2 regions of the Vreelandella sp. 2A-K22 genome follow, and region 2 is predicted to be linked to the other one. Evidence: predicted binding sites of a transcription regulator. Region 2 holds the regulator's gene; the other holds the start of a gene.
The links. The regulator FNR, encoded in region 2, switches genes on or off when oxygen is low (the NO sensors DNR and NnrR bind a similar motif). The targets are predictions, from matches to a motif close to TTGATNTANATCAA.
Positions count from the first base shown of each region.

Region 1: the regulator FNR is predicted to act here: its motif matches at 2,975-2,988, upstream of ccoM (cytochrome c oxidase subunit CcoM).

Region 1 covers NZ_JBSUGC010000003.1:78,654-83,878, forward strand. The annotation lists gene ACW17M_RS04750 (SEC-C domain-containing protein) at 1-892, shown strand, start outside; gene ACW17M_RS04755 (AmpG family muropeptide MFS transporter) at 912-2,273, opposite strand; gene ACW17M_RS04760 (FKBP-type peptidyl-prolyl cis-trans isomerase) at 2,387-2,905, shown strand; gene ccoM (cytochrome c oxidase subunit CcoM) at 3,015-3,170, shown strand; gene ACW17M_RS04770 (hypothetical protein) at 3,372-3,887, shown strand; gene ACW17M_RS04775 (GGDEF domain-containing protein) at 3,980-5,032, shown strand; gene ACW17M_RS04780 (group I truncated hemoglobin) at 5,016-5,225, opposite strand, start outside.
Region 2 covers NZ_JBSUGC010000025.1:19,153-24,377, forward strand. The annotation lists gene ACW17M_RS23240 (3'-5' exonuclease family protein) at 1-635, shown strand, start outside; gene ttcA (tRNA 2-thiocytidine(32) synthetase TtcA) at 898-1,818, shown strand; gene fnr (fumarate/nitrate reduction transcriptional regulator Fnr) at 1,811-2,557, opposite strand; gene hemN (oxygen-independent coproporphyrinogen III oxidase) at 2,642-4,075, opposite strand; gene ACW17M_RS23260 (sulfite exporter TauE/SafE family protein) at 4,154-4,846, opposite strand; gene ccoS (cbb3-type cytochrome oxidase assembly protein CcoS) at 4,843-5,088, opposite strand; gene ACW17M_RS23270 (heavy metal translocating P-type ATPase) at 5,085-5,225, opposite strand, start outside.

The DNA.
Region 1 (5,225 bases), on a different contig from region 2:
GCTGGTGGCGCTTCAGGCGCTGTTGGCCGCGCTGCCCACTGCCCCCAAAATCGATGTGAGCGCCGACCCTGAAAGTGGCCGATTGCTTTACAACACCAGTGCTCGTGAAGAGACGCTGTTTGCCGCCTGGCATGAGCAGTTTCAGGTGCTGGTGGATGAAGACGTAGCGTTGGGCTTCCGCGATGACCCTTGGGGCAACGCCATTGAGTGGATGTCGGCACTCTGTGCACATCCCGAGTGGCTGGACGCCCCACAGGTTGTGCAGGACTTAACGTTGGCGCTCACCAGCCGCTTTGGCAGCCTGCCGTGGATGGCCCCAAGCCTGCTGGAGCCACTGGCGCTTCGCCTCTCGCGCTGGTTGGAACAAGCCCGCGCCGAAGGCGATGGCAACCTGTGCTGGGACGATGCCAACAACGCCATGTTGCTACGCACAGGGCTCGCGTTGGTGGTCGGCATGGAGCGCGGGGCGCGTCAGCACTCCCGCGAGTTGGCCGAAGAGCTACTGCTGATCGACCAGGAAGATAGCTTAGGGCTGCGGGAGCTGGTACTTGACCAGTTGCTACGTGATGATCGCAACGAGGAAGCGTTGGCACTTGCGGAAGAGAGTGACGACGACGGCTCGCTGGTATTGGGGCTTTTGATGGGTAAAGCCCTGGCACTCTATCGGTTAGAGCAGCGTGAGGCGGCAGAAGCGGCGCTAGGCGATGTGCTTGGCCATAACCGCTACGCGTTAGAGCTAATTTGTGCAGAGAGCCCGCGGCCTTCCATGCCTCACCCCGATGGTCAGGTTGACCCCGGCTCCCGGGCGGAAGCGTGGCAGTACCGCACCTTGATGCGCGATCAGTGGCGGACTACGCCAGGGGCCTTGGACTGGCTCGAAACACATCGCTAGCCTAAACCTTCAAGCCTGTTTAAGCAGGCTTGGGGGTAGGCACTAGCTGCTTGTCCCGGCTGATCCAAATTGCCAAGATAATGGCGGGAAGGCCCAGTAACGTTGCGATGACAAAGAAGCTTGGGTAGCCCTGAGAGGTTACGACCAGCCCACCAAAACCGCTCAAAAACTTTCCTGGCAGCGTCATTAGTGATGAGAACAGCGCGTACTGCGTTGCAGTATAGGCGCGTGATGTGAGACTGGAAAGAAAGGCGATAAACACCGCACTGGCTAAGCCATTGGCAAGGTTATCGCCGATAATCGTCACCACCAGCATGGGCAACTGATTACCCACCACGGCAAGCACGGCAAACAGCAGGTTAGTCACCATCACTAACCCCGCGCCGAAGATCAGCAGCGGGCCAATGCCGTAGCGCGCCACGCATAGCCCGCCTAGAATTCCACCGGTAATGCTCATCGCAATGCCGAATATATTGGTCACGTTAGCAATCTCTGCCAGCGAGAAGCCCAGGTCGATATACAGCGGGTTGGCCATGGAGGCCATGGCCAAATCGCTGATTCTAAATACGGCAATAAACACCAAAATCCACAGCGCTTTCACTCCATAGCGGCGAAAAAAGTCGGTAAACGGACAGACCAGCGCACCAATGCTCCAGGCACCCAGGCGGCGTAACAGTTTGGGCTTACCGCGGCTGGCGCGAATAAACGCCCGTACCTTAGGCTCATGGATAAGTTGAATAGAAAGCGAAGCGCGCTTCGGTTCAGGGCGCAGCAGCACGGTGAGAACGCCAATGCCCATTAGAGCCGCCATGCTCATGTAGGCCACATCCCAAGAGGCAGAGGCCGCGATATACAGTGCGCCGGCACCGGCGGCAAGTAAGCCACCGCGATAGCCAATAATATAGGTCGAGGCCATGGCGGCCTGAACATCGTCATCGGCGGACTCAATGCGATAGGCATCGATAGCGATATCCTGCGTCGCTGAGCCAAACGCCACCAGCAGTGCAAAGAGGGCCACCCAGCCGAGATTACCCACCGGGCTCAAACCGGCCAGCCCCACTAACCCCGCAACGATCAACCCCTGGGCTAACAGCATCCAGCCGCGGCGTTGGCCGAAGGCGCGGGTCAAAATCGGGAGCGCTAACCGGTCTACCACCGGCGCCCAGAAAAACTTGATCGAGTAGAGCATGCCAATCCAGGCAAAAAAGCCAATTGCCGCTACCTCCACGCCGTCGCTACGCAGCCAGGCGGAGAGTGTTGAAAACACTAATAAAAAGGGTAGGCCTGCAGAAAACCCCAAAAACAGCATGGTAATAACGGGTGCACGACAATAAATAGCCAGCGCAGCAAGCCAAGTGCGCTGGGGGGTGGGGTTTAACATTAAACGCTACTCCTGGTGGAAAGACGCTGGCAACGGCCAAGTGATAAACTGAGGCAGTGTTCTAACACAAAGTGCTATCACAAAACCGACAGCTTACCGGAGAGGAGTTTTCCATGTCGATTACGGCGCATCAGGTAGTTACCTTGCACTATGTCCTCAGCGACGTGCTCAACGATGGCAGCAAGCAGGTATTGGATGACTCCCAAGCGCGCAATAAGCCGCTAGAGTATTTGCATGGTCACGACAATATCGTGCCAGGGTTGGAGAGTGCGCTAGCAGGTCAAATCGTTGGCGCCGAGCTTAGCGTTCAACTAATGCCCGCAGATGCCTACGGTGTGCGTAACGAAGATCTGGTTCAGGAAGTCAGCCGTGGCTCTTTTGGTAACGCTGAGTTGGAACCGGGCAGCCGCTTTCAAACTGAGGGCGAAGCCGGGCCGCAAATTGTTACGGTACTCAAAGTCGATGGCGACCGCGTCACCGTCGATACCAATCACCCCCTGGCCGGGCGCACGCTGAACTATAAAGTCACCATTTTAGACGTACGCGAAGCTACCCGTGCAGAATTAGCCAAAGGCCATCCGTTACCACCAGGTACCGAACACAGTAAAGTCGAAGACCGCAAGGTGCTGTAGTGCTAATCACGCCCAAAAATTGATCAGTATCAATTTCCTGTTTAACCGCCTTCCCCCGCCTGCCGTAACTTGATCTAGGTCAGCATTCTTCTGCCGTTGAGTGACTAGTATGAACGCATACATCACGGCGGGGGGATTCACCATGTATTGGGATGACACAGTTATTTTCGGCTTAGTGACCGTCGCGTTAGTAATCGTTTTTATGCTGGGGTGGGTGGGCTTCGTGATTCGTGATCATCTACGTAAAGATGAGCGTAAAAAGTAGCTTTCCCACCTCATGTAAACCTTGTCAGGGGAGGGGGTTTGCTATCGCAGTAAACCTCCTGTTGCCAGCCCACCATGGGCTGGCTTTTTTTTGCCTGAAATGTGCTGAAAAGTTGCAATCGCATAGCGTGCGTTAATGAGCAATGCAAGGCGTGCTCTGGTAAAGTCCATTGAAGCAATGACTACACTAGGATGCTTTGTCATGAACGCAGTTGCCTTACACCACAGCCCGTGGGGTCGTGTACGTGATCGGTTAGCGTGCGCGTTAATTGTCGTGGGCATAATACTTCCCGCGACTGCCTTTGCCCAGGCAGTAAATATGATCAACGGCGATGTCACTCAAAAGGTCGCTTTAAGTGACTTGCACGACATGTCTGATACGACGTTTACACTCTATGACCCCTATCAAGGGCGCGATGTGGAGATGCAGGGCGTCGAGTTTCGCACCTTTCTGATTGAACAGTTTGGCGAAGTGCCCCCGGCGCTTCACTTTACCGCTTGGGACGACTACGAGGTTACCTTAGAAGGGTGGGACGACCCTAACTGGTACCTGATTAGCTCTGAGGATGGCGATCCGCTCACCATCCGTACGCGAGGCCCTGTGCGGCTGGTAGAGCGTGACTACAATAATCAGGGCAAGGGTGATCGCGACGTAGAAAACCTGCGTGAGTTCAATGACTGGATCTGGATGATTCGTAGCATAGAGGCGAAGTGGTGACATCCAAAACTAGGCCCGTCGCGCAGCCCACAGTTCGTCCCCGGCCTTTAGCTCGCCAGCACCGCTATTTTACGTGGTTATCATTGAGCTTGATGAGCTTTTTGGCACTTATGGTGTTGATTGTTTATGAATCGCGCTGGGTATACCCCGAAATACAGGCTTATTTCAGCCAGACGGGGAGCCTTACAGGTCAGCAGCTTTCTACTCGGGCACGGGTCTACCTACAAAATGCCCAATCCGAGCTATTGAGTGACCAGGCAGAGCAAGATGCGCTGGATGCCGCAGCCTTGGATATTGACCTGGCCTACGGCTTAGCCGATGTGCACATTTATCGGCGTGAATATACCTGCGTTGAGCCTAGTTTGAAGGAGTTGGATCGGCTGGTGGCGCTGCTCGTGGCGCGGGGCATTGACCGTATCGCTGCGGCGATGGCGTTGTTCGCACCGATTCAATGCTTAACCCATATTGAGATGGATCAGCTTGATCGTCGGGGCGCAGCGATTAACGATTTTTCCGAAAGCACCCGTCAGCATCGTCAGGTGCTGACTTACTCCAGTTTATTGATCTTTGTGATGGGATTGGCGTTTTGGTGGCTCCATGAGCGCCAGCTAAGACGCGCAGATCGCGCCACCCAAGAGACCTTCGAGTGGATGCAGCGTGCCATGCGCGACCCGCTCACCGGGATTGGCAATCGCAGCGCTTTACACCAGGATGTGTTGGCGAAGCAGCATCAATCGTTAGGGCTGATTCTGGTCGATATCGACTTTTTTAAACAGTACAACGATGCCTATGGGCATCCGCAAGGCGATACTCTTTTGCGCCAATTGGCCACATTGATTGGTGAAACGCTGAATGATGAAGCGCAGCTCTACCGCTTGGGAGGCGATGAGTTCGCGGCACTACTTCACTGCCCGAACACTGACACGCTGAAGCGTTACTGTCGTCAGCTAATTGAAGGGCTGCGGGAAGCTGATTTTGCCCACTCTGCCCATCCGGATAAAAAAGGCGTGACGTTAAGCGTTGGCGGGAGCTGTTTTGTAGCCGATGAAGCAACGTTTCCCTACGCTTACGAAGCCGCCGACAAAGCACTCTACCGGGTAAAAGCGATGGGCCGTGACGGTTGGCAGGTTACTGAAGACGCATAACGTCTGTGTACATAGGGGCGAGTCTGCCCAGCAGTTCATTACGTGCGCCAAGGGCAATACCCTCCGCCTGCATAGCCGCATCGAGATGTTCCACCAAGCGATTAAAATGCGCATCTGTTAGCCCCATATGTTGATGAGCACGATCCATCGGCGGGCCTTCATAGTGGCAGGGGCCATCGCTTACATCGCATAG
Region 2 (5,225 bases):
ATGTGACGCTATTTAGCGGCTCGCTGCGCACCTTGTTAAGGCGTGAAAGTGACCGGCGTCGTTGTGCAGATTCCCCCTATGCCTGGCTGTTTCAGCCCTATATGGGCGAAGAGCTGGTGGCGCTCGCCTGCACAGCAACGCCCACGCAATCATCACCTGTGATCAGCGTGGCGGCAGTGGTGCTGAGCCATCAGCAGGTGCATACCAGTCGTGCTTTTGTGATCACCCTTGGTAGCGCAAAGCAGCCCGAGAGCGCAACGCTGCGCCGTCATCACTTGCTGTGCGAGGCGGGGGAGATACTGCCACCAAATAGTGATAACTTGAGCGCGCTAGTAGAATTTATCGGCAATCGGCCCATCGTTGGCTGGCAGTTAGAGAAGCGCATTGGAGCATTGAATGCACTACTCAGTAAGCGGCTGAATTTTGCCCTGCCCAACGCCCAGGTCGATGTGGCAAAACTGCATCAGCGCCAACTGCGCCGTTTGCACCCGGAGGTCGAAGCGCCCAGCAGCTTCGCCCAGGCGTTGGCATGCTGGCAAGTACCCGTCATGGGCATGCAGAGTGTGCTTGGAGAGGCCACCGCCAGCGCACTGCTGTATATGCGCCTGCAGCGTATTATGGCGCAGGTGGCATAGTAGTCTCTTTCGTCGTGGCGAGGACAGCTTTCCGCGAGGGCGCTGTGAACCCCTCCCTGGGCGCTACTTTTGTCATCCATGACAAAAGACCCTCGCTCCAAGCTGCCCTCGCACCGAGGTATGGTGCAGCGGTCAAAATAGTCACTTCCAATTGCGATATCTTGTGTGGCTACGTCTGATTAGTTGGGTCAGGCGGTGAGTGTTGTTAGAATAGTTATTACTTTTTTCTCTCACGCCTTCTACCCTCGGCAGTGCTTATACCATGCAAACTCTTGATCACTTTGATCCTGCTCACCTTGATACGGTTGGAGCCACCCCAGCTGACGCTGAGCACGACCAGCCTGAGCTGGCTGATGCGAAGCAGAAGCGTGAATTTAACAAGCTGCAAAAGCGTCTGCGCCGAGAAGTGGGCAATGCGATCATTGATTATCAAATGATCAATGAAGGTGATCGCGTAATGGTCTGCCTCTCCGGTGGAAAGGACAGCTACACGATGCTGGAGATTTTGCGCAATTTGCAGCGCAATGCGCCGGTCAATTTTTCGCTGGTAGCGGTCAATCTGGATCAAAAACAGCCGGGTTTTCCCGAGCACGTATTGCCTGCGTATCTGGATAAGCAGGGCGTGGAGTACCACATTGTCGAGCGCGATACTTACTCGGTGGTAAAAGAGAAAACCCCGGAAGGTAAAACCACCTGCGCGCTTTGTTCACGGCTGCGGCGCGGCTCGTTGTATGGCTTTGCCGAAGAGATTGGCGCCAATAAGATAGCCCTGGGCCATCACCGGGAAGATATTCTCGAAACACTGTTTCTCAATATGTTCTTTGGCGGCAACCTGAAAGCGATGCCGCCAAAGCTGCTATCCGATGATGGGAAGAATATCGTTATTCGGCCGTTGGCCTACTGCAAAGAGGCTGATATCGCCGAGTTTTCGCGGCTGATGGCGTTTCCGATTATTCCCTGCAACCTGTGCGGTTCACAGCCTAATATGCAGCGTCAGGTGGTCAAAGAGATGCTCGCCGAGTGGGACAAAAAGTTTCCTGGCCGCCTGGAGAGCATGTTCAAGGCTGTCACCAACATTGCCCCTTCCCAGTTGGCCGACCGCAGCCTGTTCGATTTTGAAGGCCTTGAGGCCAAGCAAGCAGAGCTACTGGCGGGGCGTATCCAAGCCTTTAACGTCAGCTAACTGTTTGCTCTTCCTCTTCGGCGAGGGTAATCAAGCGCGGCATATCGAGAATGTTGACCTCTCGCCCGGAGACCGCCACCACGCTCTGCTGCTGAAAGCGGCTTAGTATGCGGCTGACCGTTTCCACCGCTAAGCCCAGGTAGTTGCCGATATCAGCCCTGGGCATTGAGAGGCGAAAGCTGTAAGGCGAGTAGCCCCGGCGACGAAAACGATCCGAGAGGGTAATCAAAAAACTTGCTAGCCGCTGATCGGCGGTTTTACGCGAAAGTAGCCGCATCATACGCCGGTCATCGCGCAACTCTTTGCTCATGCTACGATAAAGCTGGCCACGCAGTTCGGGTAGCTCCTCCGAGAGTAAGTCCAGGCGGTCAAAAGGAATCTCGCAGACGGTGGTCGTTTCCAGGGCGATAACGCTACCGGGGTAATGCTCTTCGTCAATGCCATCCAACCCCACCAATTCACTGGGCAGGTAGAAATTGGTCAACTGCTCGCTGCCGTTACCTTCGGCGGTGATCTGTTTCAAACTGCCCGAACGGACTGCGTAAACGCTGGTAAAGGTGTCGCCCTGACGAAACAGCGGTTCGCCTTTTTTCAGCGGCGCGCGACGACGAATAATGGCGTCGAACTGCCCCACGTCGTCCAGCTCAAGGGCAAGTGGCAGGCACAGTGAGCTCAAACTGCAGGTTTGGCAGCGAGCTTCATGGAGTAGCGAGCGCCGACGGCTCATGGGTTCCAACATGCTTTGCTCCTTGAGAGGGTCCCGCTTATCAATTAGAAAATCCTTACTTATTATAGTCGCTTTAGCATGCCTGCAATAAGGTGATTAAACAATCTTAGAATACTGTTGTCCCGTTTGCCCGGAAAGATGGGTATCAAACGCCATTGCTATATGGCGAATCAGCAGCCGCCCCGTCGGCGTGGCGTTAAGCTGATCACCGCGGCGGGTCAGCAGGCCATCCTGTTCGGCGCTCTGCAGGCGCTCAAGCGCTGGCGCAAAGTAGCGGGGGGCATCGATGTTCCAGCGTTGACTAACGGCGGCCAGGTCAATGCCCATATCGCACATCAGCCGCTCAATCACGTCCCGCCGGATCAGGTCGTCATCACTTAAGCGTATGCCACGCACGGTGGCAAGCTGCCCCTGATCCAGCGTCGCTTCGTAGCTTGCCAGATCGCTCGGGTTCTGCGCATAGACGTCATCAATGCGCGAAATCGCCGATACGCCAAGCCCGATTAAGTCGCACTGAGCATGGCTGGAGTAGCCCTGGAAGTTGCGCTGCAGCGAGCCTTCGCGCTGGGCAATAGCCAGGCTATCGTCAGGGCGGGCAAAGTGATCCATACCGATATGCACATAGCCAGCTGCGGTGAGCATTTCGATGGTGGTGCGCAGAATCGCTAGCTTCTCTTCTCCGCCTGGCAAGTCATCGACATTAATGCGCCGCTGCGGGGCAAAACGCTCGGGCATATGCGCGTAATTAAACACAGAAAGGCGCGCCGGGTTGAGCTCGATCACCTGGCGTAGGGTGTTGGCAAAGCTCTTTTCAGTCTGAAATGGCAAGCCATAAATTAGGTCGAGATTGAGCGAGCGAAAGCCCAGGCGATGCGCCTCCTCCATCAGCGTTTCGGTAAGTACCCGAGGCTGAATACGGTTAATCGCTTTCTGCACCAGCGGGCTTAAATCCTGCACGCCCAGGCTGATGCGATTAAAGCCGAGGGATTCGAGATGGCGCAGCGTAAACACATCCGCTTCGCGAGGATCTATTTCAATTGCGTAATCGCGATCAGCAGACGATGAAAGACCAAAACGTGCATCCAGTCGATCAATCAGGTCGCCCATCTGGTTCAAACTGAGAAATGTCGGCGTGCCGCCGCCCCAATGCAACTGCTCCACCGGTCGTGATGTATCCAAGTGGCGTGCGGTCAGCACCATTTCACGGTCAAGCCGGGCTATATAGGGCTCGGCAAGGGCAGTGTTTTTGGTAGCGATTTTATTACACGCGCAGTAGAAGCAGATCTTGCGGCAGAAGGGCACATGAACGTACAGAGAGAGCGGACGCTTACTGGCATTGCTACGCTCCAATGCCTGGGTCAGGTCGCCAGGGGTAAATTGGTCGTGAAACGACAGCGCCGTGGGGTAGGAGGTGTAGCGTGGGCCGTTGGTGTCGTAGCGACTCAGTAACGCTTCGTCCCACACCGGCTGCATAGGGGCTGCGGCAGCAGCGGGTGCAAGAGGCAAGGCAGCAGGGGTATGAACGGGCATGAAGGGGCGCTCCGACGTTAGGAAATGCCGCTAGCCTAACCCGTGGTTAGGAGGTAAATGTTGAGCCACGTCATGCTATTAGAGGTTGTGTACCGAAAGCGTCCACAGTTGCCACAGTGCAAAAGCGATAATTGTCAGCGCTGCCACGCTGCGGGTCGCGGGGTGACGTATCAAATGGCTGAGCTGGCGGGCAGCCAGGCCAGTGGCAAGCAGCGCAGGTAGGGTGCCAAGCCCAAAGGCGCCCATGAGTAGAGCGCCCTGAAGCGGGTCGGCAATCGCTAAGCTCCAGGCCAACATGGAGTAGACCAACCCGCAGGGGAGCCAGCCCCAGAGCGCTCCCAGGGCGAAGGCTTGGGGAATATGCACTACGGGCATCAAGCGACGCCCCACGGGTTCGATAAAGCGCCATAGTCGCCGGCCAACGGCCTCCACTTTGAGCAGCCCTTTCCACCAGTTGGCGATATACAGTGCCATTAAGATCAGCATCAGTGCGGCAAATACCTGGAGTAGCAGGCGTGCCGTAGCAGAAAGGGAAAACAGCGTGCCTAGCAGTGCCACCAGCGCGCCTGCGCTCATATAGCTAACAATGCGGCCTGTGTTGTAGCTGAGCAGCAGGCCTCCCATGCGCGCCGGATGACGCATGCTGGGGGGGACTGCAAAGGTGAGCGCGCTCATAATGCCGCCACACATACCAATGCAGTGGGCGCCGCCCATCAAGCCAAACACAAACGCCGCCATTAGCGGCGGCAGATCAAGCCCCGTTGGATTCATGGCCGAGGCTCTTGGTCGTCGGGTGTGTCTGCCGCTGATGGTTCGGAAGATTTTTGCTTTGCCTGCTGATGCTGGCGGCGCTGCTCAGGGCTAAGATCGTTTTCATCCTCATCAAATAGAATGCGGTGCGCTGGGCCTTCTAGGTCATCGAACTGATCATTTTTCACCGCCCAGAAAAACGCCCAGACGGCGAGGCCCAGCAAAATCAGGGAAAGCGGGATCAACAGATAAAGAATCGTCATGCGGCCACCGGTGTTGAGGTGTCGAGCGTTGGCGCGGGCTGAGGTCGCCAGCGCGACAGTCGCAGGGCATTACCCACCACTACTAGCGAGCTAAGCGACATTCCAATTGCAGCTAGCCAGGGCGGCACCAGACCCAT